DNA from 4 places in the Desulfomicrobium aestuarii genome. Region 4 is predicted to be linked to each of the others. Evidence: predicted binding sites of a transcription regulator. Region 4 holds the regulator's gene; each other region holds the start of a gene.
The links. Region 4 encodes sigma-54, which starts transcription at its own class of promoters, with help from an activator protein. Its sites were predicted from a motif close to CTGGCACGGNNNNTGCTT; they were not measured.

Region 1: the regulator sigma-54 is predicted to act here: its motif matches at 4,208-4,225, upstream of prsT (XrtA/PEP-CTERM system TPR-repeat protein PrsT).
Region 2: the regulator sigma-54 is predicted to act here: its motif matches at 2,698-2,715, upstream of ACZ5AC_RS10145 (DVU0150 family protein).
Region 3: the regulator sigma-54 is predicted to act here: its motif matches at 2,711-2,728, upstream of ACZ5AC_RS11305 (NifB/NifX family molybdenum-iron cluster-binding protein).

What each region holds. Positions count from the first base shown of each region.
Region 1 is NZ_AP042427.1:1,400,025-1,405,972, reverse strand. It holds gene ACZ5AC_RS06420 (TIGR03013 family XrtA/PEP-CTERM system glycosyltransferase) at 1-1,185, opposite strand, end outside; gene prsT (XrtA/PEP-CTERM system TPR-repeat protein PrsT) at 1,396-4,050, opposite strand; gene ACZ5AC_RS06410 (outer membrane lipoprotein-sorting protein) at 4,948-5,733, shown strand.
Region 2 is NZ_AP042427.1:2,253,710-2,259,657, reverse strand. It holds gene ACZ5AC_RS10150 (sigma 54-interacting transcriptional regulator) at 1-2,571, opposite strand, end outside; gene ACZ5AC_RS10145 (DVU0150 family protein) at 2,846-3,145, shown strand; gene ACZ5AC_RS10140 (sulfite exporter TauE/SafE family protein) at 3,176-4,228, shown strand; gene ACZ5AC_RS10135 (DUF4881 domain-containing protein) at 4,258-4,869, shown strand; gene ACZ5AC_RS10130 (hypothetical protein) at 4,943-5,173, shown strand; gene ACZ5AC_RS10125 (hypothetical protein) at 5,170-5,948, shown strand, end outside.
Region 3 is NZ_AP042427.1:2,492,306-2,498,253, forward strand. It holds gene ACZ5AC_RS11290 (N-acyl homoserine lactonase family protein) at 1-250, opposite strand, end outside; gene ACZ5AC_RS11295 (MBL fold metallo-hydrolase) at 289-1,128, opposite strand; gene ACZ5AC_RS11300 (P-loop NTPase) at 1,142-2,071, opposite strand; gene ACZ5AC_RS11305 (NifB/NifX family molybdenum-iron cluster-binding protein) at 2,183-2,686, opposite strand; gene ACZ5AC_RS11310 (sigma-54 interaction domain-containing protein) at 2,832-4,190, opposite strand; gene metK (methionine adenosyltransferase) at 4,286-5,455, opposite strand; gene ahcY (adenosylhomocysteinase) at 5,483-5,948, opposite strand, start outside.
Region 4 is NZ_AP042427.1:2,720,243-2,726,190, forward strand. It holds gene ACZ5AC_RS12315 (CTP synthase) at 1-509, shown strand, start outside; gene kdsA (3-deoxy-8-phosphooctulonate synthase) at 506-1,312, shown strand; gene ACZ5AC_RS12325 (KdsC family phosphatase) at 1,302-1,826, shown strand; gene lptC (LPS export ABC transporter periplasmic protein LptC) at 1,823-2,359, shown strand; gene ACZ5AC_RS12335 (LptA/OstA family protein) at 2,375-2,890, shown strand; gene lptB (LPS export ABC transporter ATP-binding protein) at 2,887-3,609, shown strand; gene rpoN (RNA polymerase factor sigma-54) at 3,722-5,152, shown strand; gene hpf (ribosome hibernation-promoting factor, HPF/YfiA family) at 5,219-5,761, shown strand; gene ACZ5AC_RS12355 (PTS sugar transporter subunit IIA) at 5,766-5,948, shown strand, end outside.

The DNA.
Region 1 (5,948 bases), 1.3 Mb from region 4:
GGAGTAGTACGGAATCCTCTTCTTCAGCTCGCCCACGAACTCCGGCCGCTCGGGCCGCGGACCGACCAGGGACATGTCGCCGCGCAGGATGTTCAGGAGTTGCGGAATCTCGTCCAGCCGACTGCGGCGCAGGAAATTGCCGACCCGGGTGATGCGCGGGTCGTTCTCCTGGGACCAGACCGCGCCGGTGCGGGCCTCGGCATCCTGGCGCATGGAACGGAACTTCATGAGCGTGAACAGCCGATCGCCCTGCCCCACCCTCGTCTGGCGGAAGAGTACGGGCCCAGGGGAATCGAGCTTTATGGCAAGGATGATGAAGGGAATGGCGGGCAGAAAGAAGGTGAGCCCCGCCAGGGAGGCAACGATGTCCATGCTCCGCTTGCACAGACGCAGCAGCCAGGTGACCCTGAAGCCGTGGCTGAAGATGAACCAGCTCGGCGTGATGTCCTCGATGAGCAGTTTGTGGGTGGCCGTCTCGTAGAAGGAGGGCGCGTCCACGACCTCGATGCCGGCCAGCTTGCAGCTCAGGAGTTCCTCGACGGGAAAGAAGCCGCGCCGTTCGGCCAGGGACACGACAATCTTGTCGGCCATGAAGTTTTGGGCGAGCCGGAGAAGACGTCCGGTCTTGACGACGTCCTGTCCCGGGTCGTCATGGTTCTCCAGGCCACCTTGAGTCGAGGGGCAGCTGACTCGTCCCAGAAGGACGTAGCGCCCATGGCGGGCGGCCACGAACTCCTCCATAAGTTCCGCCTGAAGGCCGTCACCCACGACGAGGACACGCTTTCCCGTCCCCATGAGGGCATGGTAGAATTTGACGAACAGAAATTCGAAGACCTTCAGGCCGGCGAAGACGGAAAAACCCAAAAACACGATCTGGGACTGGCCGCCCGAAATGTGATGCTGGTTGTTCAGGACGTAGAAGATGGCCATGGACAGCGTCGTCACGATGGTCTGGCAGCACAGGGCCGTGGACACCTTGGTCTTGAGGCCTCTGATGCCGAAGACGGACCAGACCGCCACGGACGGCAGGACCGTGACGACCAGAAACCCGCCGAGATCGTGCCAGAGATTCAGGCCCGAACCCATTCCCGTGAAGGACGGCGCGAGGATGGCCAGCGACGCCGCAAGGGCCAGCAACGCCCACATCAGGTCATGAGCCAGATTTCTGAGTACCAAGGTAGCCATAATGAACCTCCCGCTGCGAGACCGGTGAATAACCCGGTCGGGGATGCGCGCTGCCCAATTTCTTGTCAAAAAGATTGCTGCTTCGAAGGTTTCGCGCACTGACGCATCATCAAGATCCTCATTGCAGGCGAAGCGTGGCAATCGATGTCTTTCTTGCCTCTCATCGTTGTGCGGACAGGCAAAGGCATTGCTGAGAAATCCGCTCCTTCGTCATCCGTTTTTGAGTGCCTCGAACAATTTCTCCGCATTCGCCCTCTCCTCGAACTCCCCTCCCGCCAATGCCTGTTCCAGGGTGGCCAGGGCCTCGGCCTTGCGGTCCAGCGCCATCAGGGCCAGGGCCTGATGATACATGATGACCGGGTTGCCCGGGGCCAGGACCAGGGCCCTTTCCAGGACCTTGAGGGCTTCCTCGGCGCGGTCGCTGCGAATCAGGGTGTAGCCCAGGGTGTCGATGACCGAGGGGTTCGAATTGGCCCGGATGAAGGCGGCCATGGCCAGGTTCACGGCCTGCAGGCGCGTCGTCTCGTTGTCCGCCCAGAGCATGGCCAGGTTGTTCAGGGCCGGGACGTGATCATGCTGGGCCTGCACGGCCTGGAGATACAGCTTGGCCGCCTCGTCCTTGTTCCCGTTCAGCTGCACGACCATGCCCTTGCCCGTCAGGGCCTGGGCATCGGTCGGGGCGTAGGCGAGAACCGCATCGAAAGACTGCAGAGCCTTGTCCAGTTCGCGGCCGCGCATCTGAAACTCGCCCAGAAGTACCCCGACACTCGGATTCTTCGGCTCGGCTGCCATGGCCTTGCGCAGTTCCGCCTCCGCGGCGGCCCGGTCCTTGCGGGCCTCGAGGATGGCGGCAAGGGGCAGATAGGACTGGGCCTTCTTCGGGCTCAGCTGAATGAGTCGACGCGCGCTGTCTTCGGCCTTGCCCACCTCGCCCAGGGCCATCCAGGCTCGCGTGCGCTCCATGGTGCCGGCCCAGGGGTCGGCGGCCTCGAGCTGGCCGTAGAGGGACATGGCCTTGTCAGTCTCCTTGCGGGCGATGTGCAGGCGCGCCTTGGCCTGGACCAGACCGAGATTCGTCGGCGCCTTGGTCAGCTCCTCGTCGAGAACCTTCAGGGCCGTGTCGCTCTGCCCGTGCTGTTGCAGAAAGGCCGCAAGCATCAGTGCGGCGCCCAGGTCACCCGTGGCCCGCGCCTTTTCCAGGCGTATGCGGGCCTCGTCGGGCTTGCCCTGCTTGTCGAGAACCGCCGCCGAGGCCGTCAGGGCGCGCACGTCGTCGGGCTTGACGCCCAGGGCCAGATCGTACTGGGCCACGGCCTCGTCGGGCTTGCCCTGGGCCAGGCGGAAGGTGGCCGTGTTGTAGTAGGTCTGCAGGAAGGACTGGTCGGCGGCGCGGGCCTTGGTCAGGTAGTCGTCGGCTCCGGCCGCGTCCCTGCGGCCCAGGGCGGCCTTGGCCAGCGCGTTGAAGAGCACGGCGTCGGTCTTGCCGCCCGTCAGTCCGTCCGTCAGCACCTTCTGGGCCTCTTCGCCGCGCCCGTTGCGCAGATAGTAGGCGTGCAGGGCCAGGCGGGCATCGAGGCCCTGGGGAGAAACCTTCAGGGCCTCCTGCAGATCCTGCTCGCCGTCGGCTTCACCCATGGAAAGCTTGAGCAGTCCGTTCTTGAGCATGAGACCGTAATGGGTGGGGGCAAGTTTCCTGGCCGCTGCGTACTCGACCAGGGTTTCCCTCGGTTTGCCGGTCAGGAGCAGGGCGTCGCCCTTCAGGGCGTGCCCGCGGAAATCCTCGGGGCTTGCTTCGATCATCTTGTCGCCCACAACGAGGGCCTCTGCGCCGCGGCCCTGGCGCAGAAATATCTCGCCCTGCATGACCCTGGCCTGGATGAATCCCGGCGCATAGTCGAGGACTGTCTGGAATTGGGTCACGGCCATCTCCAGATTGCCGATGTAATAATAGGCCAGGCCCATCAGATAGTAGGTTTCCAGGTCGGGCTGAATGCGCAGGGATTTGGAAAGCTGCGTAACGGCCTCTTCGTATTTGCCGGTGCGGAGGTGGTACAGGCCCAGAAGCCGATAGCCCTCGGCCTTGTTCGGGAATTCCTTGATCATGGCCTCGGCCGATGCCTTCACGGCATCGCCCTGCCCCTGGTCGATGAGCAGACTCCCTTCCTTGTAGCGGGCAAAGAGGTCGGAAGGATAGATGGAGGAGATGCGGGCGTAGACATCGAGCATCCCTTCGGGGTCGCGCTCCTGGGCCTCGAGCTGTGCCAGTGCGTGCAGGGCCGGACGGTTTTGCGGATCCTTGGCCAGAAGGGTATCGATGACCTTCCTGGCGTTGCCGCGATCGCCCTGGGTCATGAAGTTGTGGATCAGGGCCAGCTTGGCTGAGACGCGGTCGGGCTCGATGGCCAGGGCCTTCTCCAAATGCGTCCTGGCGCTGGCCGGATCTCCGGCGATGGTGGCCGAGAAGGCCAACTGCTCCATGGCTGCGGCGTCGTCCGGATGTTCCTTGAGGTAGCTGTCGAGAAGGGGCACGGCCACGGCCGGCTTGTTCTGGAAGTTGGCGATGCGCGCCTGCTGGAAAACGACGCGGGCGTCGTGCGGGTTCTGGAGCTGGACCTTCTGGAACTCGCGCTCGGCCTGGTCGAGCTTGCCCGTTTCGACGTAGGCAACACCGAGATTGTAGCGGGCCTCGACAAAGTTTGGATCCTTCTCCAGAGCGTTCTTGAAGTGGACAATGGCGCCGTTGTAGTTGCCCTGTTGGAGCAGCGTCTGCCCTTCGGCATTCAACGATTCCTTGGTATGCCCTTTGCATCCGGCAATGAAGGTAACTACCAACAGCGCCACCAGCACAATCGTAAAACGAGACATGCATCCTCCTCAGGGAATCTGACCTGGAGACGGTTCATATTTGCCAAAATTCGACAGTGCGTTTGCCTGGTTCCAGGAGCACAGGCGACTGGATCGTGAACGGCCCGATCCGGAACTCACCAATGCCTATTCAATTCTGCATGGAAAGTGCAATGAAAAGCCATATTCATGCCAACGTGTCGCGAAAAAATTATGCCATGAATTTCAGCAGTTACAAAGCTCACAACATCCACCGCACGAGAATGACACTTTTTTTTGTCCACTCGAACCGGACTTGTCCGGCCGGTCCGGACGCAACTCCATTCGCAAGGACTCTGCTGAATCCATAAGTCCGAAGCATTATTTTCCGACAATTCCAATCAACATTTGCTTTTCGTACATGATGGTACCTATTTTTTATACGTAACCCCTTCGCATAAAAATAGGTAGCATGAAAATGAGATAATTTATGATGTAGGACACTTTTCTCCTTCCCATCACCATGGCATAAGTGCCATTCTCATCTCTCATGTTGGACAAATTTTGATAATAAAAATGGGGTGTTTTCGGACCATGACGGATTCGTGCGTAAGACGCGGAATCGTCTCGACTCAATATTTCTCACGAACGCACATCTATTTCCGTAAGACGACATTTCTCATACTTTAGTATGAGCTATCAACTCATACTCCCCCTCTATGCAGGATGACGAGCCCCATATCTGTTGCAAATTGACACAGAATGGGTGTCAATTTTTGCACTCCCGATGTCGGAAAAACTTACAGCCGATACTGGAGGGTGACCTGAAAATTTTGAAGACGAACAGCCGCATAGATTTTGATCCCCACGTTGACACTCATCGTTATTTACTGAAAATGAAAACAGCCTCGGAATCACCGAACATACCGGAGAGTAGCCATGCGAAACAGACTCCTGCACGCCTCCTTGACCGCGGCGGTCATCCTTCTTTCTCTCTCCCTTCCCCTCGCCGCGCAGGGACTGCCTTCAGGCCGCGAGGTGGCCCAGAAAATCCACGACCGCGATGTCGGCGACGACATGACCTGCCGACAGACCATGGAGCTCATTCCCTCCTCGGGCCAGCCGCGCGTCCGTGAGCTCACCGTGACAGGCGCGGACCGTGGAGGGCTGCGCCGCAGTCTGCTGCGCTTCACCGCTCCGGCGGACATCGCGGGAACGGGCTTCTTGGCCCTCGAAGACGGACAGGGCGGCACCGAGCAGTTCCTCTACCTGCCGGCCCTGAAGCGCTCCCGCCGCATCGTGGCCGACCAGAAGGGGCGAAGCTTCGTCAACACCGATTTCACCTTCGAGGACATGGAACGCCGCCCCGTCGACGACTCGGAGCACGCCGTCACCGGCGAGGACACCGTCGAAGGCGTGGCCTGCTGGATTCTGGAGAGTCGTCCCAAGCCCGAGGCGCAGTCCCAGTACACGATGGTCCGCGCCTGGGTGGCCAAGGACATGCCGCTTCCTCTGCGCGTGGACTTTTTCAGCAAAGACGCTGAGCCGGTGAAACGCTACACGGTGCTGCAACTGGAGAACATCCAGAATATCTGGACGGAGACCAGGGTGGTCATGGAGGACTTGGAGAGCGGTCACAAGACGATGCTGACGACGAACGAAATCAAGTACAACACGGGCGTGGATGAAAGCGCATTCTCCGTACAGTCCCTCGAAAACTGGTAGGGGGGCGTGGAAAAATCCGTTCCGGGCTGCGTTGCTCCCCGAATTTGACGGGCTCATGTAGGCGGCCACACCGCTGTCAAAACCGATTCTCGCCTTGCCGGAACGGGTTTAGAACGGCTCTGGGAGCGGCTTGGCCGAATAATGCATCGCCAAAAATGCGACGGCGTCAACCCAGTCCACCAAATTCATCCAGTCCACAAATCAGCCAAGACACC
Region 2 (5,948 bases), 470 kb from region 4:
TCTGCCGGTCAGGACGTACCGTGAGGACGGTCCCTTGCCGGTCTTTCTCAGCAGGCCCCGGGAAACCAGTTCCTGCAGGTCGTATTGCGCGGTGCGGATGGAAATCTCCTCGCCGACCGCATCCTGGTACTGTGCACGGTTCGTGCCACCGTTTTTCAGGATCGTCGGCCACGCCTTCCGTTGCCGGGCGTTGAGTTCCTGCACCGCGGACATGACGCGTGCGTTGTTGCGCGTTTGCGCGACAGGGGGCGAGGAGGTCTGTTGCGCTGCTTTCGTGTCTTCTGCGGCGGCCTGCGTTACGGTTGAGGTTTCGGCAGCCGGCCGCTGAATCTGGACATCCTGCTGGCCGGCCATGTCCGTAGCCATCTGCGTGCCGGGCTGGCCCAGCACGATGTGCTCCGCCAGCAGGATATCGCCCTCGGCAAAGGTCAGGGCGCGCGTGATGGAATTCCTGAGCTCGCGGATGTTTCCCGGCCAGTCGTGATTCATGAGCTTGTCGAGGGCCCCTCTGCTCAGTTCGGGCGGGGTTCCACCCGCGGACTGGGCTTTGAGGAAGTGGCGAACCAGGGACGGGATGTCCTCCTTTCGGTCGCGCAACGGCGGGGTGGTGATGGTGATGACGGCCAGCCTGTAGTAGAGGTCCTCCCGGAAGGAACCGTTTCGCGAGCATTCGAGCAGGTCAACGTTGGTGGCTGCGATGACCCTGGCGTCGAAGGGCTGGTCCTGGTCGCTGCCCAGGGGTCTGATGGTCCGCGCGGCCAGGGCGCGCAGCAGCGCCTGCTGGACCTTGGGCGAGGCGTTGCCGATTTCGTCCAGATGCAGGGTGCCGCCCGATGCGGCGAGGAAGGCGCCCTTGCGGTCGCCCTTGGCCTCCGAGAAGGCCCCTTTGACGTGGCCGAACAGGGCGTCCATGAGCAGATTCTCATCCAGCGCCCCGCAATTGATCGAAATGAAAGGCCGCGAAGCCCTGGTGCTGGCCCGGTGGATCGCTTCGGCCGTCAGTTCCTTCCCGGTGCCGGTTTCGCCGATGACAAGCACGTCGGCCATGACCTGGGCGGCCTTCTGAATCATGGCGTTCAGGTTGCGGACGGCCTGGCTGGCGCCGACGATGCCGAATGGCGCCCCGTTTTCGAACGATTTGTCGATGTAACGCCCGGCCTCCCCAAGGGAATCGAGGCACACGGGCTGCCGTTGCAACTCCTCCAGCGCCTGGATCTGCCTGACCTTGGTCTCCTCGCGCGCGGCGTGCAGCTGCAGGACAAGCACATTCATCGCGTTCTGGAGATGGCGCAGCTCCTTGGGCAGCGGCGAAAGGCCGAGGATGGAGGAATCTTCTCCCAGGGCCAGCTTTTCCGTCGCGGCGGTCAGTGCCTTGAGGGGCCTGCTGATGCGTCGGTTGACGTAGAAAAAGGCGGCCACCGTGAGCACGAGGGCCGCCATCCAGGCCACGGACAGGGCCAGGGCTATCTCGTAACGCGAGGACTTGAGCATGAAGCTGCTGTCGATGCAGCCGAGGCCCCCGACGATGGCGGGGTTCTGCTGCTCCTCCTCCTGGAAGCGGATGGGGACGTAGTACAGGAAATGGTCCCGCTCGGGATTTGCCGGGTCGTTCAAAAAGTTCGAGAAGTCGGCCTCCCCGTCCCGTCCCGACTGCACCGCCGAGACGACGGCCCAGTACTTCTCGTATTGGGGGCTCGGACGGAACGCGCTCGCGAAGCCGGGACGGCCGACGTCGCCCTGCAGCCCTGTGCGGATGGCGTCGACGGAAATGTGCCCGCGCCCGGGCCCAAGGGGGCCGGTTTCGCTGATGAGCCAGCCTGAAAGATCGAAAAAGAAGCTGCTGACTCGCTCCTTTTCCTGAGGGAAAATGTAGAGCGGTGACTGGTTCGAGGAGAAGAGGGTCATGATCCGCTGCATCTCGACGATGTCCAGGGACAGGGTCAGGTAGCCGAGGAAGGTTCTGGCCGAGTCATATACCGGGGTGCTCAGCCGGATCACCGACAACTCGATGTTCTGGGGCGTGCCGGCCACGGGCACGGAAGTGTAGTAGACCTGTACCGGCTGGTCGATCTGCACGTAGTCGTGGACGGCCCTCCCCCCGCGCTCCCTCTTGTGTATCGTCCCGAACTTGATTTCCGAAGCCTTGTCGTCCGGAACCCTCCAGATCTGCTCCCCCGTGTTCAACAGCAGGAAGTTCTGCTTCGTTTCCACGGCGTGGAACGCGATTTCGGCGTACTGCCTCCTCTTGGCCTCGGGCTTGCTCGCCATGTACCGCTGGATCGAGTCCGGGGTCGGGTCCATGCCCGCGATATGCTCGAGCTCGAAGCGGGCATCCAGGAGCAGGTTCTCGATGGTGTGGGCTAGTGCCAGGGCCCTCGTGTGGGCGTTCCGCGCATACGCGCGGCTGAGATAGTGGGTCGTGATGCGGTAGGTGGACACGGTCATGGCGAGCATGACCGCGGCCATGAGCGGAGTTCCCACCAGCAGCAGGAGTCTGGTGATGCTCCACTCTTTGAGCGGGCGTTCGAGATTGAGGACCGGGTTGAGTATCGGCGGGTACGAGTAGCGCATGCGAGCTCCTGGCCTGTCGCTGGAGATGCGAAATGTTTTGTGCATTTTTTAACATGACGCGAAATATTGCGCAATATCTTTTTTTAATAATCTGGAATGTAATAGAAAATTGATGCGCGAAGTGTAGTGGCACACTCCTTGCCTCACAGGGGATGACAGTGCGTGACTGGCGCTGGTCCCGAACAAGAAGTCGCCCCAAGGGGCGAAGTCGGAAAGAGGCAAAGCCGCCCGGGCAGACGGGCGGAGTGGGGTTGAAAACATTCTGGAGGTAACAATGAAAGCGAAATTGAGCAGGCTGTGGTGGTCACTCATGGCAATGATCGTGCTGTGTCCGGGCTTCGCCCTGGCCGCAGGCGGAGGCAACGAGGCTCCCATCGTGATCGTGGCCGACACGCGCAAGCTGACGGGCGTGTTGGCGTGGTGGGCCAATCTGTACAACGAGAGTCATCTGCAGTTCATGCTCCTGACGATCGTTCTCATTCCCGTCACGGGCGTCGTCTTCGGCGTGATTGCAGACCTCATCATGTCGAGGATCGGCATCGACCTGAAGTCCAAAGACCTTCCCGGCCACTAAACCCCACTCACGAACAAGGAGACATGAACCATGGAATGGCTATACGTACTCATGCCCATCGCGGGCGTTAAAATTTTCTGGCCCGGCCTGATCATTCTCGGCGTGGGCGTCGGCATCATCGGCGGGTTCTTCGGCATGGGCGGCGCCTGGATGGTCACCCCCGGCCTGAACATCCTGGGCTTCCCCATGGCGTTTGCCATCGGCACGGACATCGCGCACATGGCAGGCAAGTCCCTCATCTCCACCATGCGCCACGGCAAGTTCGGCAACGTCGACTACAAGCTGGGCCTCATCATGCTCGTCGGCACAGTCGTGGGCTTCGAGATCGGGGCCCAGATGGTCATGTGGCTGGAGCGCATCGGCAGCGTCGAGAAGGTCGTGCGCTGGATCTACATGGCCCTGCTGGCCGGCATCGCCTGGATGGTCTTCCACGACGTCGGCAAGCGCAAGAAGCTGGAGCGCGCCGCGGCCGCCAAGGGCGAGGTCCTCGACGACAGCGTCCAGGGCATCGACTTCGCCTCCAAGCTGCACAAGATCCACATCCCGCCCATGGTTCACCTGAAGGAAGCCGGCATCTACTGCTCCGCCTGGCTGCCCATCATCGTCAGCTTCCTGACCGGCTGGCTGGCCGGCATCCTGGGCATCGGCGGCGGCCTGATCCGCATGCCCGCCCTGATCTACCTCATCGGCTGCCCGACCCACGTCGCCGTCGGCACCGACCTCTTCGAAGTGGCCATCTCCGGCCTCTACGGCGCAGCCACCTACACCTGGAAGGGCCGCACCGAGCTTGTCGCCGCGATGATCATGCTGGTCGGCGCCGCCATGGGCGCCCAGGTCGGCGCGGTGGCCACCAAGTACATCAAGGGCTACGGCATCCGCATCGCCTTCGGCCTGGCCGTCGTGGGCTGCGCAGTCTCCATCTTCCTGAAGCTCATCAAGCCCTGGTTGCCCGGCTACGGGACCCTGCTGGACAACGCCTCGACCACGCTGGTCCTCGGACTCGTGGCCAGCATGTCCATCTACATCTTCATGAGGATGGTCGCCGGCGCCAAGCGCGAACTTGCCATGAAGAAGAACCGTTAGCACAGCGCGAACCGACAAGGAGAACACTCATGAATATCAAACGCACACTCATCCTGCTCTCCATCGCCATGCTGGCCTTCGGAGCGCTGGGCTGCGAAGAATACGGCAAGGTCGACCAGGGCCGGGTCATCGCCTTCGACAAGGAAAAGGCAACCGTGACCGTCATCGAGGACAAGAACATGGAGCCCTCGAACCCCGACTATTCGATCCTTCCGCCGCACACGTACACGCTGCCTACGGAACCGATCGACCGCGGCGCGGATCCCAAGATCGGGCTGCGCATGAAGCTCGACGTGGAGAAGAAGTACATCAAGATCTTCAACCCCAACACCCAGGCCCTTGAAGAGCTGCCCATCACCATTGTAGACGTGCAGAAGGACATCGCCAAGGACCACCCCCTGGTCTTCGACAAGGACAAGAACGCGGCCAAGAAGTTCCCCCTGGTCGACCAGGACAAGAAGACCATCACCATCTACTCCGGACGCCAGAAGATGCTCGTGACCTTCAGCGTTCCCGAGGAGTACTTCGGCATGCCCGAGTACACTTGGGAAGCCGGTGACGAAGTGCGCATCTACTGGAAGGAAAAGGGCAAGGCCCTGCGTTTCATGAACATCAGCAAGACGGACATCTTCAAGAAGTAACGCCTCGCGAGTGCGCGGGGCGGCCGATCCCCCTCCCGGCCGCCCCGCGCACCCGCCCCTTCAGGAGCGCGCCATGAGCGAATACAGATTTTTCATGCTGCACAAGATACTGGTCCTTTCGGTCAACGCCCTCGTCCTCGCGGCCCTGAGCGTGGCCATGTACCTGGCCTCGGGCAACCCCGAGGAGTTCACCCTCGTCTTCCTCCAGGTTTTCGGCTCGCTGCTCGTGCCGATTTTCGCCCTGGGCTGGGCCGGCAAGCGTTGGCTGCGGCGCAGCTTCGTTCCCTGCGGGGACGCGGCATGATAGTGGCCGAGCGGGTCTGGCGCATGCAGCGCCTGAGCGGCCGCGTGGCCATGGTCCTGCTGACCCTGGCCCTGCTGTGCCTCTTCGACGGCCTGCGCGGGGGCTTCCTCGGCAGCTCCGGCCAGATACGCCTCATTCCCGGCGAACGGTACCTTCTGAGCGGCCCCATGCCCCCCAAGACCGACCGCATAGAGGATTTCGTCATCGAGGGCGCCCCCGCGGACGGAGCCCTGCGTCTCGTCGCGGAAGGCGTCTTCACGGGGTTCATGTTCGGTGGCGGCATGTGGCGCGGGTATCTGGATGCGGATATGCGCGCCGTTCCGGGCAATTACGAGATCAGGGTGCGCGACAGGTTCGGCGAGAAGCAGAATCCCGCCCTGGTCTTCAGCGTGCGGGTCTTTGCCGGAGCCGAGGATCGCCGGGCGGCATCCCCGTCCATGGTCACACGCTGGATCGCCGTCGAACCGCGCCTCCTGGCCGCCTGTCTCGGCGCGCTGGGAATACTCGTGGGATGCTGGAATTTCCTGCTCGGGAGAAAATGGCACGGCGAACTGGTGGCGCACGGGTGCGGCGAGGTGTTCCGGATGAAGACCGTCGACGGACGCGCGGAGGTCACGGCCGACATGGGAAGTCCGTGCGACATCCCGCAGGGAGCCACCTTTCGTTTCAGCCACCCTCTGCGCGGGGATGTCGGATACGGGACAGTCGTTTCTTGCGAGAAGGGCCATGTCACACTATATGTCGCAAATAACGCCCAGGTTCGTCCTGGCGACAT
Region 3 (5,948 bases), 230 kb from region 4:
CCGGGACAAGGCCGTACTTCGCCAGCCCTTCCTCGAAGCCGTAAATCTTCCCGCCGATGGCCTTCTCCCGTTCCTCGGAGACCACGGGGCGCATCTCGCCCGTGTCCACGAGGATCTTTTTGTCCCCGCCCTCCAGGTACCAGCAGTAGATGGGTATGGTGTAGGGCGTGCCGTAGTCGTGCTGATACGTCATCATGCCCTTGTCGAAGACCTTTGTGCCCATGACGATGGGGTGGATGCGGTAGGTCATGCGTTCCTCCTTGTGAATGGGGCCGGACGGCCGCCCTCTCAGAGGTCGGCCGTGTCCAGGCGGAAACCCGAATACCCCGTGTGCACCTCGCAGTCCAGGTGGTCCGCCAGCCAGGCCGCGGCGGCCTCGCCCGTGCAGTGGCAGGGCACGAGAAGCCCCACGCGCATGTCCCGCAGGGCGCGGGCCGTCTTCTCCAGGCGCTCCGGGGTGGCCGCGCCGAGGTGCAGACCGCCGATGACGGCCCGGATGCGCCCCTCGCCCGTGACCTCGCGCAGGTGCATGAGGGTGTTGACCAGCCCCGCGTGGCAGCAGCCCGTACAGACCACGAGGCCCTTGTCCGTGGCGATCCACAGGGACTGGTCGTCGTTTATGGGGTCGGGGCGGTGGCCAAAGGGGTCGAAGAAGAACGGACCGCCCGTGTCCTCGAAGTCCGTGCGCCGCGGGATGAAGCCGCTGAGCCCCATGCCCCCGCCAAGCGGCACGGATTCGCCGCTCCAGCGCAGGCGGTCCACGGACAGAGCGTTCAGGGCGCGCATGGCCGCCACGGGCATGCGGATGTCGCGGGCCTCACCGTCCCGGATGCTGTAGCGCGGCTCGGTCACCCCGGAGTGGCAGTACAGCCTGGCGTGCGGCGCCGAGGACAGGACGAGGGGCACCGCGCCGGTGTGGTCGTAATGACCGTGGCTCAGGGCCAGGATGTCCGTGCGGCCCAGATCGACGCCCAGGGCGCGCGCGTTTTCGGCCAGGGCAGGGCCCTGGCCGGTGTCCAGCAGAATGCGCCTGTCTCCGGCGTCGATCCACAGGGCGTAGCCGTGCTCCTCCACGCACCCGAAACCGGCCCGGTTGTCGACGAGCACCGTAAGTTCAGCCCGTGTCATGGCGCCTCCCCTCTCAAGCCTGCGGCGCCGGGGCGGGCAGGTTCAACAGCGGGGCGACCACGGAACGCATGAGCTCCGCCGTGGGGCTCGACGCGTGGTGCAGGACGAAGGCCTGCCCCAGATCCCCGGCCTCGGCCACGGACGGGTCGATGGGGATGGAGCCCAGGAAGGGCACGCCCATGTCGTCGGCCATCCGCTTCCCGCCGCCCGAGCGCAGGATGTGCGTGACCTCGCCGCACTTGGGGCAGACGAAGCCGCTCATGTTCTCGACCACGCCCAGGACCTTCATGCCGACCTGGGCGCAGAAGGTGATGGACTTGCGCACGTCCATGGCCGCGACCCGCTGCGGCGTGGTCACGACCACGGCGCCGTCGATGGGGTTGATGAGCTGGCACACGGACAGGGGCTCGTCGCCCGTGCCGGGAGGCGCGTCGATGATCAGGTAGTCGAGGTCGCCCCAGGCCACGTCCTTCAGGAACTGCTTGATGACCCCGCCCTTGACAGGGCCGCGCCAGATCACGGCGTCGTCGGGGTCGCGCAGCAGGAAGCCCATGGACATGACCTTGAGGTGCCCGAGTTCCACGGGAACCAGGCCCTCGGGCCCCTGGTCGATGGTCGCGCCCTCCAGACCGAGCATGGTCGGGACGCTGGGACCGTGGATGTCCACGTCCAGCAGGCCGACCTTCCTGCCGGCCAGCATGAGGCCCATGGCCAGGTTCACGGCCACGGTGCTCTTGCCCACCCCGCCCTTGCCGGACATGACCATGATCCTGTGCTCGATGCGGCACAGGCGGGCCTGCAGGGCCCTGCGCTCCTGAAAATCCTGATCCGTCTCGTTCAACTGCCGCCTGGCCGCCGAGCACGAGGAATCCGTGCACGAATCGCACGTCGACGCCTTGGAACGGGCCGCACCGGATGCGGCGCTCTTCTCCGTGTTGTCCATCAAGTATCTCCGAAAAGGCTGTTGGTGATCATCCACATATCCTCCCGGCCGCGAGCCGCGCGCTGCGCGCCGGGAGGCGTCCATTTCGATATCAAGCCGGTCCCACTCCCGTCACGTTCCGGGCACACCGCTGCCGCCCTGCCCCCGGCCGCCCCTGCGTGCATGCCGGCGCTGACCGCCGGGGCAGGCATCGGAAGCGTCTTCGGAGACGACGAGGACCGGACTTCCCACATGTCGAGGCCCGAAGCCGGCCGCACGGCTCTCCCCCGCTCCCCGGCCGCGCCCCGCGCCGCGGCATCCGGGCATGGCGAAGGTCTCGTCGAGCCGCCCATGCTCCCATGCGGCCACGACCCGCTCCAGGTCGCCGGCCACGAAGCCCACCACGGCGATGCCCCGGGCCGCCAGGGCCTCGGACATGGTCCGGGAGATGGCCCCGCAGATGAGGGTGCCGACGTTCAGCACGCAGAGTTCCTCGGCCCTGTGCAGCGGCTCGGAGCACTGCAGCAGATGCTCCTCGTGCGCCCCGGCGCCGTCCCCGAGAACGAGGATCTCGCCTCCGATGTCGAAGACCGGGGCGATGCGATGCTGCCAATGATGGACTGCGATGCGGGTCATGGGGTTCCTCTCTGCGCCGGGGCAGAGCATGGAGCGTGCCGGAAGAGGCCGGGCGGACGGACAGGGCGGGCCGGGGGGTGCGGGCGGACGGGACAGGAGCGGGGTTGCAACGGCGCACCACAAGACGCGCCAGGGTTGCGCGCGGCTACCGTCGGGGGGTGGAGCGGCCGTCGCGTACGGGCAGTTCCATGCCCAGGCGCTTCATGCGCCGAAAGAGCGTGGTCTTGTGGATGCCCAGATCCCGCGCCGCGGCCAGGCGGTTGAAGCCGACCCTCTCCAGGGCGGTCCGGATGGCCTGCCGGTCCAGGAGGTCGTGCACGGACTGATGCCCGCCCAAATGGGGCACCGTGGCCGTCAGCTCCTCGGGCAGATGGATGATGTCGATGCGACCGTCGCCGCAGAGCACGAAGGCGCGCTCGATGCAGTTCTCGAGTTCGCGGATGTTGCCCGGCCAGTCGTGGGCCAGAAGCAGCGACAGGGCCTCGGGGCTCATGCCGGGGACGCAGCGGTTCTGGAGGCGGTTGAAGCGGCGGATGAACTGCTCGGCCAGCAGGCCGATGTCGTCCTTGCGCTCGCGCAGGGGAGGGAGTTCCAGGCGGATGACGTTGATGCGGTAGTAGAGGTCCTCGCGGAAGGCCCCCGCGCGGATGAGGTCCGGCAGGCTGCGGTTGGTGGCCACGACGACGCGGGCGTCGGTGGACTCGGTGCGCGAGGAGCCCAGGGGCTCGAAGGTCCTCTCCTGCAGCACGCGCAGGAGGCGCACCTGCAGGGCAGGGCTTATTTCGCCGATCTCGTCCAGGAAGATGGTCCCGCCGCGGGCCTGGGCGAAGCGGCCGAGGCGGTCGCGCACGGCGCCGGTGTAGGCTCCGGCCTTGGCCCCGAAGAGTTCGGATTCGAGCAGCGCGTCGGGCAGGGCCGCGCAGTTCACGGCCACGAAGGGCCCCTCGCTGTGGGCGCTCAGGGAATGGATGGTGCGGGCGAAAAGTTCCTTGCCCGTGCCCGTCTCGCCGGTGATGAGGACCGTGCTGGGGCTGGCCGCCAGGGCCGGCAGGACCTCGAACAGACGATGCATGCGCGGGCTGCGGCTGAAGAGCTCACCCACGTGGCAGCGCCCTTCGAGTTCGCGCTTCAGGGCGTCGACCTCGGACAGGTCGCGGAAGGTCTCGGCGCCGCCCATGACCCGCCCGGACTCGTTGCGGAAGACCGCAGTGGACACGCTGATGGGCACGCGCTCGCCCTGGGCCGTGATGATGTACCCGCAGGTGCCGATGTGCGGGCGCCCGCTCGCCAGTGTGGCCTGCAGGGGGCACTGCGCTCCGCACAGGCTGGAGCGGAAGACCTCGGAGCACAGGCGCCCCAGGGCCTCGGCGCGCGGCACGCCGGTGATCTCCTCGGCGGCGCGGTTGAAGGAGGTGATGCGCCAGTCGAGGTCCACGGTGAAGACGCCGTCGGAGATGCTCTCCAGAATGGCGTCGGTGGGCGTATCGTGTTTGGGGATGGCCATGGCCTGTCATGTTCCCTGACGCGGCCCTCGGTCAAGTGCCCGAAAAAAAAGCGGGGCGGAATCTCTCCCGCCCCGCCTTCGTCCGCAAACCCGGCCTAGACCTTGGCGGCCGTCTTCAGGTCATCGATGGCATCGGTCACTTCCCACGGGAAGATGAAGTCCTCCCGGCCGAAGTGGCCGTAGCAGGCGCTCTTCTTGTAGATGGGCTGGATGAGGTTCAGGCGCTTGATGATGAAGTAGGGGCGCAGGTCGAAGACCTCGCGCACGGCCTTGGTCAGCACCTCGTCGGGCACCACGCCCGTGCCGCCCGTGGTGACGAGCACCGAGACCGGCTCGGCCACGCCGATGGCGTAGGCGATCTGCACTTCGCAGGTCCCGGCCAGGCCGGCGGCCACGATGTTCTTGGCCACGTAGCGGGCCATGTAGGCGCCGGAGCGGTCGACCTTGGACGGGTCCTTGCCCGAGAAGGCGCCGCCGCCGTGGTTGCCCATGCCGCCGTAGGTGTCGTTGATGATCTTGCGGCCCGTCAGGCCGCAGTCGGCCAGGGGGCCGCCGGCCACGAAGCGGCCAGTGGTGTTGATGTAGATGCGGGTGTTCTCGTCCATCATGTCCGCAGGCATGACCTTGTAGATGACCTCGCGCTTGATGCCCTCGACGATCTCTTCATAGGTCACTTCCGGGGTGTGCTGGGAGGACACGACCACGTTGTCGATACGCACGGGCTTGCCCTTGCGGTATTCCACCGAAACCTGGGTCTTACCGTCGGGGCGCAGGAAATTGAGCGCTCCGCTCTTGCGCACTTCGGCCAGCTTGCGGCTCAGCCCGTGGGCGTAATAGATGGGCGCGGGCATGAGGGTTTTGGTCTCGTCCGTGGCGTAGCCGAACATCATGCCCTGGTCGCCGGCGCCCTGGTCCTCGGGCTTGGCGCGGTCAACGCCCATGGCGATGTCCGGGGACTGCTTGTCGATGGACGACAGCACGGCGCAGGTGTTGGCGTCGAAGCCCATGTCGGAGCTGACATAACCGATCTCGCGCACCGTGGAGCGCACGATTTCGGGCAGGTCGGCGTAGGCCTCGGTGGTGATCTCGCCGGCGATGATGGCCATGCCGGTGGTGACGAGGGTCTCGCAGGCCACGCGGGAGCGCGGGTCCTGGGCCAGGAGGCAGTCGAGGACGGCGTCGGAGATCTGGTCGGCGATCTTGTCCGGGTGGCCTTCGGTCACGGATTCGGAAGTGAACAGATAGTGGTCGGCATTGAGAATCATGGGAATCTCCTTGTCATGTGGAGTTGATTAGTAACGGTAATGGTCGGGCTTGTAGGGGCCGTTCACGGACACGCCGATGTAATCGGCCTGCTCGCTGGACAGGGTTTCGAGTTCCACGCCCAGGCGGGCGAGGTGCAGGCGCGCCACCTCCTCGTCCAGGACCTTGGGCAGGGTCATGACCTGCGGGGGGTACGTGTTTTTGGCCAGGTCGAGCTGGGCCAGGACCTGGTTGGTGAAGGAGTTGGACATGACGAAGCTCGGGTGGCCCGTGGCGCAGCCGAGGTTCACCAGGCGCCCCTCGGCAAGGACGATGAGGCTCTTGCCCGAGGGCAGGACCCACTTGTCGACCTGGGGCTTGATGGTGATCTTTGTGCATCCTGGCGTATTCTCCAGGAAGCCCATGTCGATCTCGTTGTCGAAGTGGCCGATGTTGCAGATGATGGCCTCGTCCTTCATGGCCAGCATGTGCTCACCGCGGATGACGTGGTAGTTG
Region 4 (5,948 bases):
GCCTGGGCATGCAGTGCGCGGTCATTGAGTACGCCAGAAGCGTCATGGGCCTGGCCAAGGCCAACTCCGAGGAGTTCGACCTGACCACGCCGGATCCGGTCATCTATCTGATGAAGGAGTGGTTCGACTTCCGCAAAAAGTGCGTGCAGCGCCGCGACATGGCCAGCGAGAAGGGCGGCACCATGCGCCTGGGCGCCTACCCCTGCGTCATCGAGAAGGACACCCGCGCCTTCGAGGCCTACAGCCAGGTCGAAGTCTCCGAACGCCACCGCCACCGCTACGAATTCAACGGCGCCTACCAGAAGCGCTTCGAGGAGGCCGGCCTGACCATCAGCGGCACCTCGCCCGACAAGAGCCTGGTGGAGATCGTGGAGATCAAGGACCACCCGTGGTTCCTGGGCTGCCAGTTCCACCCCGAGTTCACCTCCCGGCCCATGCAGCCCCACCCGCTGTTCCGCGAGTTCATCGCCGCGGCCGTGGCCAACAAGAAACCCGAGCAGGAACCATGATCGACTGCGCCGAGCTGGTCGCCGACCGCCCCTTCCTCATCGCCGGACCCTGCGTCCTGGAGAGCCTCGACGTGGCCATGACCGTGGCCGTGGAGCTGCAGGCCATCTGCGCGGAGCTGGGCCTGCCGCTCATTTTCAAGAGCTCCTACGACAAGGCCAACCGCACCGCGGGGGGGAGCTTCCGGGGGCCGGGGCTGGACACCGGGCTCGACTGGCTGGCCCAGATCAAGAGCCGCACGGGCCTGCCCATCATCACGGACATCCACGAGCCGCGCCAGGCCTCCCTGGCCGCCGAGGTGGCCGACGTGCTGCAGATCCCGGCCTTCCTCTGCCGCCAGACGGACCTGCTGCTGGCCGCGGCCCGCACCGAGCGCGTCGTGAACATCAAGAAGGGGCAGTTCATGGCCCCGTGGGACATGCGCGGCCCGGTGGAGAAGATCCGCTCCGAAGGGTTCACGCGCATCTGGCTGACGGAGCGCGGCTCCATGTTCGGCTACAACAACCTCGTGGTCGATTTCCGGTCCCTGGTCATCATGAAGCAGTTCGGCTGCCCGGTCATCTTCGACGCCACGCACTCGGTGCAGCTCCCGGGCGGCCAGGGCTCGTCCTCGGGCGGCCAGCGCGAGTTCGTGCCGCCCCTGGCGCGGGCGGCCGTGGCCAGCGGCTGCCAGGGCCTGTTCATGGAAATCCACCCGGACCCGGACAAGGCCCTGTGCGACGGCCCCAACTCCTGGCCCCTGGCCAAGGCCCGCACCCTGCTCTCTGAGCTGGCGGCCATCTGGAGCGTCCCCAATGAATGCTGAGCGCCTGGCCAAAGACGTGCGCCTCATGATCCTGGACGTGGACGGGGTGCTGACCGACGGCGGCCTGTACTACGACGAGTCCGGCTGCGTCATGAAGCGCTTCAACGTCCAGGATGGCCTGGGCATCAAGCTCGGACCCAAGGCCGGCATCGAGTTCGCGGTCATCACGGGCCTTGAGTCCCCGGCCGTGAAGCGGCGCGTGACGGAACTGGGCATCGGCCACTACTATTACGGGCACCACCGGAAGGTGCCGGCCATGCGCGAGATTTCCGAAAAGACCGGCATCCCCTTCGACCACATGGCCTACGTCGGCGACGACTGGGTCGATGCCGCACCCATGTCCATGGTCGGCTTCCCCATCGCCGTGCCCAACGCCCGCCCCGAGATCCTGAAGCTCGCGGCCTGGACCACCCGGGCCATGGGCGGCCACGGCGCCGTACGCGAGGCCCTGGACTTCATCCTGCGCGCCCAGGGCAAGCTCGACGCCATGTGGCGGGAGTGGCTGACGGCATGAAACGGGCACTGGCGGTCGTCATCGCCCTGCTGATCCTGGCCGGCATCGCCGTCCTGGGCTGGCGCATGCTGTGGCCCGAGCGTCTGACCCCGGACATCGCCCGCAACGTGGACGTTGACCTGAGCCTCAAGGGCGTGAACCTGAGCCAGGGCAAGGACGGCAAAAAGCTCTGGAACTTGAGCGCTGCCGGGGCGAACTACGCCGAGGCCGGAGACGAACTGACCCTGACGGACCCCGTCATCACCTACTGGGGCGAGGAAGGCGGCGAGCACGTCGAAGTCACGGCGCCCAAGGGCCAGGTCTGGCAGAAGGAGGACCGCGCCAGGATGTGGGACGGCGTCAACGCCACCCGGGGGGAATACCGCATGCGCGCCGACACCCTCGACTACACGGGCGGGAACCGCACCCTAGTTCTGTCCGGCAACATCGACATTTCAAGCGATTCCATGCAGGGCCGCTCCGACGCCCTGACATATTTCCTGGACACGGGCGACATCCTGGCCCGCGGCAACGTCCAGGTCACCCTGAACTGACGAGCGGGGACATCTATGCGTTCACTCATTCTGATTCTCCTCCTGGCATGGGCCGCCCCCCTGTGGGCAGCGGAAAAGACCGTGCCGGTCAAGATCACGTCCGACACCATGACCTATACCCAGAAAGGCGACCAGGTGGTCTTTTCCGGGTCGGTGCACGTCATCCGCCAAGACGTCGAGATGTGGTCCGACACCCTGACCGTGCTCCTCGACAAGAAGCAGGGCGGAGGCAACTCCACCCAGACCGCCATGGACCAGCAGAGCTCCATCAAGAAAATCATCTCCCAGGGCAATGTCCGCCTCAAGGCCGACAAGGGCCGCTCCGGCACCTGCGACAAGGCCACCTACGACACGGCCACGGAAATCCTGACCCTCGAAGGCGATCCGGTGCTGATGGAAGGCGCCAACAAGATCCAGGGCGAGGTCATCAAGCTCTACATGCGCGAGAACCGCAGCGAGGTTCTGGGCGGCAAGCAGCGGGTCGAGGCCATCTTCAACACCCCGGCCGACACCAAGGAGCTCAAGCCGTGACGACCCTGTCCGGCCGCCAGCTGGCCAAACGCTACGGGGCCCGCGACGTGGTCCGCGACATCGACCTCGACGTGCGCCAGGGCGAGGTCGTCGGCGTGCTCGGCCCCAACGGCGCCGGCAAGACCACGACCTTCTACATGCTCGCCGGCATCGTCACGCCCACCCGCGGGGAAGTCACCCTGGACGGCGTGGACATCACCCGCTGGCCCCTGCACAAGCGCGCCCGCCTGGGCATGAGCTACCTGCCCCAGGAAAGCTCCATCTTCCGCAAGCTGACCGTGCGCCAGAATCTGCAGCTCATCCTGGAATACTCCGGCCTCTCGGCCGAGGAGCAGAAGCGCACGGCCGACAGGCTCCTGGACGAGCTCGGCATCACCCGCCTGCAGGACCAGCTGGCGGCCTACCTGTCCGGCGGCGAGCGCCGCAGGCTCGAGATCGCCCGCGCCCTGATCCGCGACCCGAAGTTCATCCTGCTGGACGAACCCTTCGCCGGCATCGACCCCCTGGCCGTGGACGACATCCAGACCATCATCGAGGGCCTCAAGGCCAAGGGCATCGGCGTGCTCATCTCCGACCACAACGTGCGCGAGACCCTGCAGATCTGCGACCGCGCCTACCTAGTGTACGACGGCCGCATCATCCTGAGCGGCAGCCCCGACGAGATCGTCGCCGACCCCGGGGCGCGCAAGGTCTATCTCGGCGAGGGTTTCAGCCTTTAGCGGGGTGCCGATTTCCCAAGGATTGCCACGACCTGCCTTCTGTGGCAAAGTCTTTGCTGGATGAATCCGCCGACGACAACACTGCATCTTACGCTGGGACGACAGAGACACTATGGGCCTTGAACTCCGACAGAACCTCAAGCTGACGCAGCAGCTGGTCATGACCCCGCAGCTGCAGCAGGCCATCAAGCTGCTTCAGCTCTCCCGATTCGAGCTCCTCGAAGCCGTCCAGCAGGAACTGCTGGAAAATCCGATGCTTGAGGAAGCGCCGCGGGAGATCTCCGAGGAGGTCGAATCCCAGGCCCCGCCCGTGGAGCAACGGGCCGACGTGTCCTTCGACGACGCCGAGCTCATGCGCAACGCCGACTGGGAGAACTACCTCGGCGACTTTTCGAGCACGACCAAGCAGGTGCAGTTCAAGGAGACCGAGGCCCTCGAGGAGATGATGTCTTACGAGGCCAGGCTCTCGGGCAAGCCCTCCCTGGAAGGCCACCTCCTGTGGCAGCTCTGCCTCTCCAACATCACCGAAGAGGAGGAGGCCATCGGCGAGGCCATCATCGGCAACCTGGACTCCCTGGGCTACCTGACGACCAGCGCCGAGGAGATCGCCTCCGAGACCCTTTCGCCCCTGGCCCTGGTCCAGTCCGTCCTGCACCGCCTGCAGCGCTTCGACCCCGTGGGCGTGGCCGCCCGTTCCCCCAAGGAGTGCCTGCTCATCCAGTTGGAGGTCCTGGGCCAGGACGACCCCATCCTCGTTTCACTGGTGGACGAGCATCTGGAGGATATCGAGAAGCGCCGCTACAAGCCGCTCCTGCGCAAGTTCAAGATCCAGATGGAGGACCTGAAGGCCTACCTTGACATCATCCAGACCCTGGACCCCATGCCCGGCGCGAGCTACGGCAGCGACAACACCGTCTTCGTCAGCCCCGACGTCTTCGTGTACGAGTACGAAAGCGATTTCGTCATCGTCATGAACGACGACGGCCTGCCCAAGCTGCAGCTGAGCCCCTACTACATGGACGACACGAGCCTGGCCGTGAAGGGCCCGGACCGGGAGTACCTCCACGACAAGATGCGTTCGGCCATGTGGCTCATGAAGAGCTTGCACCAAAGGCAGAGAACCCTGTATAAGGTGGTCGAGAGCATCGTGCGGTTTCAGCGGGGCTTCTTCGAGCACGGCGTGACCAAGCTCAAGCCCCTCATACTCAAGGACGTGGCCGACGACATCGAGATGCACGAGTCCACGGTCAGCCGCATCACCACGAGCAAGTACGTGGCCACCCCGCACGGCATCTTCGAACTGAAATTTTTCTTCAATTCCGCGCTGGAGATGGACGACGGCACCCAGGTGGGCTCCGAGTCCGTCAAGGCCATCATCAAGAAGATGGTCAGCGAGGAAGACCCCAAGCACCCCTACAGCGACGAGAAGATCGCCGCGGTGCTGAAGGAAACGCTGGATGTCAACATCGCCCGCCGCACGGTGGCCAAATACCGCGCCGTCCTGGGCATCGAGTCGTCATCCAAGCGCAAGCAGGTGTTTTGATATTCCACCCCTCGCCGCCCTTCCGGGAAGACGCGGGGTTGACCCTCAACTGACGAGGAGGATTCCATGAGGATAGTCTTCAACTTCAAGAACTTCGACCCTTCCGACCACCTGCGCAAGTACGCCAAGGACCGTTTCGGCAAGCTCGGCAAGTTCATGGCCGGCACCCCTGACGCCGAACTGCAGGTCAACCTCGAAGTCGAGAAATTCCGCCATATCGCCGACGTCGTCCTGACCGGCAAGAACGTGCACATCTCCGCCCGCGAGGACAGCGAGGACATGTACTCCACCGTCGACATGGTGTGGGACAAGCTCGAGGCCCAGATGCGCAAGGTCCGCGACAAGGACAAGAGCAAGCGCAAGGCCGGCGGCGACACCGTGCGCATGGACGTCATCAGCTTCGACGAGGACACCACGGGCAAGCGCAGGCAGAGCATCCAGCAGACCGACCACTTCGAGCCCAAGCCCATGGTCGTCGAAGAGGCCGCCATGCAGCTCGGCAAGACGGAGAACGAGTTCCTCGTCTTCCTGAACGCCGAGAACGAACGCGTCAACGTCATCTACCGCCGCAAGACCGGCGACTTCGGCCTCATCGACCCTGGGGTATAAGGGCATGAAGCTTGCCGAATACCTGGATAAAGACCTGATCATCTCCGACCTTTCGGCCAGGACCAAGAAGGAGGTCCTGGCCGAACTCGTTTCCCCGCTCCCGGGCAAATTCCCGGGCGTTGACCCCGTGCGGGTGGCCCAGGTGCTCCTGGACAGGGAAATGCTGGGCACCACGGGCATCGGAGAC